DNA from 2 places in the Priestia sp. JSM ZJ58 genome. Region 2 is predicted to be linked to the other one. Evidence: predicted binding sites of a transcription regulator. Region 2 holds the regulator's gene; the other holds the start of a gene.

Region 1 (4,751 bases), on a different contig from region 2:
TAACGTTTCTAATCCTCGAAGCGAATCTACAAAGTGATTGGACAGCACATGATACGTCTCCCATTGGCTATCTATTTTTTTCTGGGCAGCCAGTCCAAGTAAAATCATAAATAAAATTAAAATTGGCATAGTTACAAGCAAAATAATGCCTGAAAGCCGATCTTGATACCAAACGAAAGCGAGCACTAGCCAAGGTGTAACGCTGATGGCGGCCAGTTTAGGCAAAAACAGCTCAAGATAAGCGCGAAGCTTCTGTAGGCCTGTGGTGATGAGCGTCACCAAGTTTCCTGTCCCTTCATTTTTGGTAAAGCGCGGTCCGAGTGCAAAAATGCTTTTCATGACCGTCAAACGAAGTTCCTGAGTCGTTTTGACTCCAAATTGATATGCTGTTTTTTTCACTATAAAACTTACGATCTGACGAATCATAAAGGCAGACAAAAACAATCCGATTGCTTTTGTCTGCGAAGTTAAACTTTCACCATGAAAAAGAGCAGTAATTACTTCGCCAAGCCACTTAGCTTGAAAAATAATGGCTACACTTTGAATAGTAATAAGCCCTATTAACACGGCAAGAACCATTTTTATTCCGTTGTAAACCATTAAATTTCTACCCATTAGTACTCCATATGCTCCTTATGATCTACACGTTTTCTAAAAACGTAGTAGCTCCAAATTTGATAACCTAACACAAAAGGCAGTAACGCAATAGCAGCGTAAGACATAATTTTCAAGGAATAATTCCCTGATGCTGCATTATGAATCGTTAAACTATAGCTTTCATTGACTGAACTAACCAAAACGGTTGGAAACAATCCTGCAAATATAGAAGAAATTGATAAAATTAAAATTAAGCCAGACATAGCAAAGGCCCATCCGTCTTTTTTCCGTGTAAGGAAAAATCCTGCTAGTAAATACACGAAAATACCGATAAAAAATGTGTATAGCATCAAGCGGCTATGATTGCTGAATAAATTTGTTTCAAAAAACGTCATGCCTGAAAAAATAAGAAGCAGCAAGGCATTAACAGGCAAAAGCTTCATGGCAACTTTTCGTGAACGATCTCTAATGTCATCCATCGTACGGATCGTCGCAAAAATAAGTCCGTGCCATAAGCAAAGCATCGTTAGCGTCACGCCGCCCGTTATGGTATATAGATTCACAATATCCGAAAAGCCGGCATTCATTTGCATGTTGCGCTCAACAGGCAATCCTTTCATTAGTGCTGAAAATAAGATGCCGAAAATGAGCGGTGGAAAAAGACTTCCAAAGAAGATAACCCAATCCCACGCATTTTTCCACGCTTGTTTTTCAACTTTTCCTCGAAATTCAAATGCTACACCGCGTCCGATAAGCGAAAGCAACAGAAGAACAAAAAGAACATATGACCCGCTTAATAGCGTTGCATACCAGTTTGGAAAAGCGGCAAACATAGCACCGATTGCTGAAATTAACCAAACTTCATTTGCATCCCAAAAAGGACCGATTGTATTAATAAAAGCTCGTCGCTCTAAGTCATTTCTTCCTAAAAAGCGAGACACCATTCCAATCCCAAAATCAAAGCCTTCTAAAAAGATAAAACCAACAAACAGAATGGATACTAGCAAATACCAGAATTCATTAAGAGAAAACATTGTATCCCTCCTTTGTAAACGGATCAGTTGATGTTACTTTTGTATGTGCTTCGTGATCGTGATCTGGACCTTTTTTAATTTCTTTAACGAACAAGAACACCATAATCACAGCTAAAATTAAATAAAAGAACGAAAACGAGATAATAGAAAATAGCAATTCACCTGCTGTTACACCAGGAGACACGGCATCTTCGGTTTTCATATAGCCAAATACAACCCAAGGCTGACGGCCAATCTCTGTCATAATCCAACCCGCTGAGCTTCCAAGGAATGGAAAGGCGATAGCAATCGTCATAATACGTAAAAATAGTTTGCTTTCTTGAAGTTTTTTACGAGAAAGCAAATACGTACCCCAAATGCCTAATGCACATAATACGCCACCTAGACCAGCCATAATGCGGAAACTCCAAAACGTTGTTCGAACGGGTGGAATATAATTTCCTTCTCCATATTTCGCCGTATACTGCTGCTGCAGCTCGTTCATTCCAGGAACGGAGCCTGAAAACTTACCGTATGATAAGAAGCTTAATAAGTAAGGTATTTTGATTTCACTCGTATTTTTCTTTTCATCAGGGTGAATATTTGCTGTTACTGTCCAAGCACCTGGACTTCCGCTGTTTTCCCATAATCCTTCACTTGCGGCCATTTTCATCGGCTGTGTTTTAACTAAATATCCGGCCTGTTCATGCCCAGATAGTGCAATTCCTACACCTGAAACTAGCCCTACAAGGATAGCAACTTGAAATGATTTTTTAGCAAAAGCCACATGTTTTTTCTTCAAGAGCATAACAGCGCTGACACCCGTGATAAAAAAGGCGCCTGTTGCAAACGAACCTAAAATTGTATGAGGGAATTCGACCCACAGCTGACCGTTCGTTAACAATTTAAAGAAGTCATTCATTTCTAAACGGCCATTATTTAGCTCCATTCCGACCGGATGCTGCATAAAAGAATTAGCCGTTAAAATAAAGAACGCTGAAAAGATAGTACCTAGACTAACAAGCCAAATACATAGACAGTGCAACCATTTAGGCAAACGATCCCACCCGAAAATCCACAGTCCAAGGAAAGTGGACTCCATAAAAAACGCGAGCAGTGCTTCAATAGCGAGCGGCGCACCGAATACATCTCCTACAAATCTTGAGTACTCTGACCAGTTCATGCCAAACTGAAATTCTTGTAAAATACCTGTTACGACTCCGACAGCAAAGTTAATCAGGAATAAGTGCCCCCAAAACTTTGCCATCTTTTTATACTGTTCATCTTTTTTTACTACGTACATCGTTTCCATGATCGCTACTAAAAAGACAAGGCCGATAGACAGCGGTACAAAGATAAAATGAAACAGCGTCGTTGATGCAAATTGAATACGTGATAGTATGACTGTATCCATCTTCTTTCTCCTTTCATATATAAGAACATTCATCATTTCCATAGATACTTTGCTCATTTCTGAGCATCTTTTACTTATATTGTGAAACATTGAGCATAACAATTCGAGAAATATGCTCAACATTTCACAAACATGTGTAATGTCTCTCTTTCTATTTACATAGTATAGTCTATTTTTTTAGCTGTGCACGTACATTTTTTGAACGTTTTTAGACTAAAACGTGACTTTCTTGTGACAAAAAAGGGAAGGATCTCTTTATTTTTTCATAAAAAAAGCACGCTCTGATTTGAGCTTGCTTCTCTACGGTCGATATTTTGCTTTCGCATTTAATTTAGATTGACGAATGATTTGGTTAATGACTTCAGAAAATACAATACCAATGGCAATTGAACCTGAAATCATAAAGGCTTTTGCTGCAAGACTAATCGCTTCATTATAATTATTTTCTACAAAGTTACGCATGGCATCGTATGCTGTTCCCCCTGGAACGAGCGGAATAATACCTGCTACGGTGAAAATAATGATCGGCGTACGATAAATTTTTGCGTAAATTTGACTAATAATAGCAATAAAAAAGGCCGATGCTACAGTGCTTGGAATTTCATCTACACCATAGAACGTTAGCAAATAGTAAATGAGCCAGCCAATCATTCCGACAAAGCCACTTTTTAATAATGATTCACGTGGAACATTAAAAATGATCCCAAACGCTGCTGAAGCAATAAAACTTGTAATTATCTGCTCTACGATATGCATATGATGCCTCCCTTCTATAGAAGCGTAAATACAATGGCAATACCTGCACCAATAGCAAATGCCGTCAGAAACGCTTCTGCTCCTTTTGATAATCCAGACAGTAAATGTCCCGCCATTAAATCTCGCACTGCATTGGTAATCGATAACCCAGGAACGAGAGGCATAACGGATCCAATAATAATTTTATCAATTTGCGTTCCTAGTCCTGAAGCGACTAAAAGAGCTGATAAAAGTCCAATAACTAACGAAGCGGTAAACTCAGCAAAAAAGCGAATCGGAATAAGACGGTGGAAATACACCACGGTTAAAAATCCGAGACCTCCTGAAAACATCGCTGGAATAAAGTCCGTCCATAAACCTTGAAACATGATTAAAAAGCATCCGCTAGAAATGGATGCAGCTGCAAGTTGAACCCATAGTGGAAAAGCTACGTTCGTTGCTTCAATTTCTTGTAGCATTTCATACGCTTCCTCCAAGGAGATGTTTCCTTGACTGATGGTTCTTGAGACGCTATTTACCATAGTTACTTTTTTTAAATCGGTCGTTCGTTCGGAAATACGAATTAACTTCGTTTTCGTCGGTTCTTTCGTTTCAAGTGAAAACATAATCCCTGTTGGCGTCACATAGCTGTGGGATTTTTTTATACCGTAAGACGCTGCAATCCGCATCATTGTGTCTTCTACTCGATACGTTTCTGCTCCGCTTTCTAACATAATTTTACCTGCTAGTAAGCTAACGTCCATAATTTCATATTTATCTAATTTTTGTTGTGTCATCAAATCGCTCCAAACATATTAAAGCTTGGTTTTTTCCCCTACAGCATACAGTGTATAAGAAAGAGGGAAGTGGACGCAATGGTTAATGCAAAAAAGTGTGGACTTTTTGTCTCACACTTTCAGGAATAGTATATACATTCCTTATCAATTCATACGTTTTGTGGTCTCACGCTCTACTAATACAGGTGCCATTTT
Region 2 (4,751 bases):
ATTTCCCCACGCCATTAGGACCAACCAACGCAAGGCTTTCCCCTTTTTTAATGCGAAGGTTTGCCTCTTGGACGACATAGTTGTGTTCATCATATCCGATAGACACATTTTCCAGATTTAAGACTTCATTTCCGCTTTGACGTTCAATTTCAAACGAAAAACTAGCTGATTTTTCGCCTTCGTTAGGTCGATTTATTAACTCCATTCGATCGAGCTGTTTACGTCTGCTTTGCGCACGTTTTGTAGTCGATGCGCGGGCGATGTTTCGCTGAATAAAATCATTCAGCTTTGCGACTTCATCTTGCTGCTTTTCGTACTGACGCAACTCTTTTTCATATCGCTCTGCTTTTTGTACAAGGTATTTAGAGTAGTTGCCCGTGTACTTCACCGTTGTTTTTTGTACGACTTCATACACTTGATTTACGACTTTATCAAGGAAGTAACGATCATGTGAAACGATTAAAATAGCTCCTTCATACCCTTGCAGAAACTGTTCCAGCCATGCTAAAGTTTCAATATCTAAGTGGTTGGTAGGCTCATCCAGAATAAGCAAATCAGGCTTTGTTAAAAGCAGTTTTGCAAGAGCCAGGCGCGTTTTTTGTCCACCGCTTAAGGAGGAAATAGGGGTGCTGTAGTCAAAGTTTGAAAAACGGAAACCGTGAAGAATAGATCGTGTATCCGCTTCATATTGATAGCCGCCTAAATCTTTAAACGTTACTTGAAGCTGATCATACTCTTTGGTTAGTTTTTCGTATTGAACTGAATCATTAAAAATGTCTGGATCACCCATCTTCGTTTCAAGCGTACGTAATTCTTTTTCCATCTTCTTTAATGGAGCAAAGACAGTCATCATTTCTTCCCATATGGAGAGTGTTGACTCAAGAACTGTATCTTGTCCCATATAATCAATGGAAACACCCTTAGGTTTAATAATTTCTCCGCTGTCATAGGAAAGCTGCTCAGCAATAATTTTTAATAAAGTTGATTTACCAGCACCGTTTCGTCCCACTAGGGCAATGCGGTCTTTTGATTGTACTTCTAACTTTATATTCGATAAAATGGGTTCTGCCCCATAGTATTTTGTAATACCGTTCAATTGTAGAATAATCATTTTTTCACCTCTAGTAGTATATCCATAGTGTATTTTAACATATTTTCAACTACAAGTTCTTCCTACAAGCGTTTGTAATTTGTAGAGGGACAAGGACAAATGATGAAGCGAATGTTTTGATTCATGAAATAAAATGATTTCCCCTGCACATTTTATACAGGATACTATGTTAAAATAAGAGATAAGTGCATCTCTGAACTTATCTATGATGGATGTAAAAAATCCGTCATGACTAACAAACCGATTCTTTGAAGGGCTAATTGCTTCGTTCTACATACCGACTTTAAGGAGTGCTGAATAGACAAAAGCCGTCGAGGTGTGAAGCGGAGTATATATAAAACAAGAGAAAAGAGAGAGAATTGGAAGCGCTACCTCAAAGCGGTTGATGCTTTGTGAAAGGTAATGCAATATGACTTGAAAATGTTAGCAATGACATACATGAACTGAGGGGGTACAACGTGAACACTGAACAATTAAAAATACCACAAGCAACGGCTAAACGATTGCCGCTTTATTATCGTTTTTTGAAAAATTTGCATGCTTCTGGTAAACAGCGTGTGTCGTCAGCGGAGTTAAGTGAGGCAGTGAAAGTGGATTCTGCTACTATTCGTCGGGACTTTTCTTACTTTGGTGCATTAGGAAAAAAGGGATACGGCTACAATGTGAATTATTTACTTACATTTTTCCGTAAAACGTTAGACCAAGATGAAGTAACGAAAGTAGCACTGATTGGCGTAGGGAATCTAGGAACGGCCTTTTTAAATTATAATTTTATTAAAAATAATAACACCAAAATTGAGTGCGCTTTTGATGTGATAGAAGATAAAGTAGGTACGAAAGTAGGCGACGTGCCGGTTTATCATCTTGACCAATTGGAAGATTATATGAGTGATGACATCTCAGTAGCGATTTTAACCGTTCCTGCCACTGTTGCTCAGCAAATTACTGATCGTTTAGTGAGTTGCGGAATTAAAGGAATTTTAAACTTTACTCCTGCACGCTTAAACGTACCGGATGAGATTCGACTCCATCATATTGATCTTGCTGTAGAATTACAGTCGCTCGTCTACTTTTTGAAAAATTATCCTGTTGAATAAGGCGGACTGTGTTACGATTTCCTTAAGTCTAAATTAATAAGGAGAGTGGGAATATGGGGATTGGAGCAGGCAGTTGGATTATTATTGCGATTGTAGCACTGCTTATTTTTGGACCGAAACGGTTACCGGAGCTAGGAAGATCAGTGGGCCAAACGCTTAGAGAGTTTAAGCATGCCGCTAGCGGTGCATCAGAAGATCGTGAAAAAGATAAACAGCGTCAAGTAGATGACAAAGAGTAAAAGGGTGATCATAGTATGACCGAACAAGAAATGTCAATATATGATCATATAGGAGAGCTGCGAAAACGCATTTTAATTGTTTTATTTTTCTTTGTGATTGCCACAATTGGCGGCTTTTTTATAGCGGATAAGGTTATTGTCTATTTACAGCATGCTGATGAGGCAAAGAATTTAACGATGAATGCATTTCGGTTAACAGATCCAGTTAAGATTTATATGCAATTTGCTGTTATTATCGGCTGTGTACTTGCAGCTCCTGTTGCACTGTATCAACTTTGGGCATTTATTAGTCCTGGTTTATATGAAAAAGAGCGTAAGGTAACGCTTGGATATATTCCTGTTTCCATTTTTCTCTTTATTGGCGGTGTCTCTTTTTCTTATTTTGTGTTGTTTCCATTTGTCGTTGATTTTATGACGCGCGTTTCTGATGAGCTGAATGTAAACCAAGTGATTGGCATTAATGAATACTTTTCTTTTTTAATGCAGCTCACACTGCCTTTTGGCTTGTTGTTTCAGCTTCCTGTCGTCGTTATGTTTTTGACGCGTTTAGGAATTATAACGCCTATGTTTTTATCTCAAATTCGAAAATATGCCTATTTCGTACTGCTAGTTATTGCCGCACTTATTACACCACCGGAATTGCTCTCGCACATGATGGTGACAGTGCCGCTCTTAATTTTGTATGAAATCAGCATCATTATTTCCCGCATTTCGTATCGCAAAGTGTTAAAGGCAAGGGCAGAGCAAGAAAGAGAAGATGTTAGTATGTAAAAAAAACCACTGAAACAGTGGTTTTTTTATTTGGATGAATCATCTTGATTTTTATATTGCTGCTGCAATTTTTTAATTTTGTAGTGCAAGATAAAGATGCGAACCGCAAACCTGAAATCGAATGCGGCTACGAGTGCAAATAAGATTGTGGGGAAATTCCAGACGGTTTCCTGGGCATTTTGAATTGCCAAGTAGGTGAATAAAATCCCCATAATAATATAAATAAACCCTCGTGTTAAAGGGATATTCTTCATAAAAACATGCCTCCAAAAATGAACTGCATTTGTTCTGCTTGTTTTTGCATTTCTATAATTTTATCTGCAAAAATAGTTTGAGATAAAATAACAATTGTATTCATCAAAACATGAGCAATAATAGGTACAACAATTAGTCTCGTCCTTGCATAAAGGAATGCAAATACAAATCCCATAGCTGTATACACAAGTAAATGTTTAAAATCCCAGTGTACCGCAGCGAAAATAAGGGAACTAATAAATGCAGAGATAAAGAAATTGTATCGTTTGTGAAGAGAACCAAAAATAATCTTTCGGAAAATAATCTCTTCTAGTATTGGTCCAATAACAGACGTAACGACAATAAGGAAAGGCGTTGCTTTAACAAGATTAACAATATTTTGTGTGTTTTCAGATACTTGGGTAATGCCAAGAGCGTGCTCAATCATACCTGCTACAGCTTGACCAGCCATAGCGAGAAACACCCCAAGGACTGACCAGACAACAGCAATCGTTTTTCCAGCATGTTCTATACGCATGGACATGTCACGGCGCAGCAGCAGTAAGACAATAAGTAAACCAAGGATAAAGCTAATGATAGTCCAATAAGTCAAAAGCATGACATTCGCTGTTCGAACTGGATAGTCATCAAATATTCCTGTTAATTTTAACAGCGGTATACCAACAACTCCTGAAAACTGCATAAGGATGTAGGTGAGGATAACATACCAATAACGTTTTTCCAATCTTCTATACTCCTTTAAAAGGTTTTTATGTATATATGTCGAAGAAGTACTGTAAAGTTAGTAATTTCTTCTTGCTCGTATTGTAACATACATATTATTGAACAGAGAAAAGAATGCTTTATTTCTCAAAATCGTCGAAATCTAAGACTATTATATGTAGTTGTCGTAAATTTTAAATTTTTTTTGTTTAATACTTGCAAAAAAAACCCACTTTGTTTTAATATAATAATTGTGTTAGCACTCGTTGAGGTTGAGTGCTAATAAAAATGCAAACATATTATTTGAGGAGGTTGTTTCACTTGTTAAAGCCATTAGGTGATCGCGTAGTGATTGAACTTGTAAAATCTGAGGAAAAAACAGCAAGCGGTATCGTGTTACCGGACAGTGCAAAAGAAAAGCCACAAGAGGGTAAAATTGTTGCTGTAGGTACAGGCCGAGTATTAGAAAGCGGTGAGCGTGTAGCTTTAGAAGTAGCTGCGGGCGATCGTATCATCTTCTCAAAATATGCGGGTACTGAAGTAAAATACGAAGGTACTGAATACTTAATTTTACGC

What was found. Region 2 encodes Rex, which represses fermentation and respiration genes when NADH is low (regulators of the CRP and FNR family bind a similar motif). Its sites were predicted from a motif close to TTGTGAAATATTTCACAA; they were not measured.
Region 1: ACH6EI_RS22915 (cytochrome ubiquinol oxidase subunit I) is a predicted target of Rex. The motif match lies at 3,137-3,154, and genes of this name have one in related genera.

What each region holds. Positions count from the first base shown of each region.
Region 1 covers NZ_JBISEM010000002.1:303,952-308,702, forward strand. The annotation lists gene cydD (thiol reductant ABC exporter subunit CydD) at 1-615, opposite strand, end outside; gene cydB (cytochrome d ubiquinol oxidase subunit II) at 615-1,631, opposite strand; gene ACH6EI_RS22915 (cytochrome ubiquinol oxidase subunit I) at 1,618-3,024, opposite strand; gene ACH6EI_RS22920 (threonine/serine exporter family protein) at 3,325-3,780, opposite strand; gene ACH6EI_RS22925 (threonine/serine exporter family protein) at 3,795-4,556, opposite strand; gene ACH6EI_RS22930 (LacI family DNA-binding transcriptional regulator) at 4,701-4,751, opposite strand, start outside.
Region 2 covers NZ_JBISEM010000012.1:4,405-9,155, forward strand. The annotation lists gene ACH6EI_RS27250 (ABC-F family ATP-binding cassette domain-containing protein) at 1-1,111, opposite strand, end outside; gene ACH6EI_RS27255 (redox-sensing transcriptional repressor Rex) at 1,570-2,208, shown strand; gene tatA (twin-arginine translocase TatA/TatE family subunit) at 2,262-2,447, shown strand; gene tatC (twin-arginine translocase subunit TatC) at 2,463-3,218, shown strand; gene ACH6EI_RS27270 (YdiK family protein) at 3,245-3,472, opposite strand; gene ACH6EI_RS27275 (CPBP family intramembrane glutamic endopeptidase) at 3,469-4,197, opposite strand; gene groES (co-chaperone GroES) at 4,497-4,751, shown strand, end outside.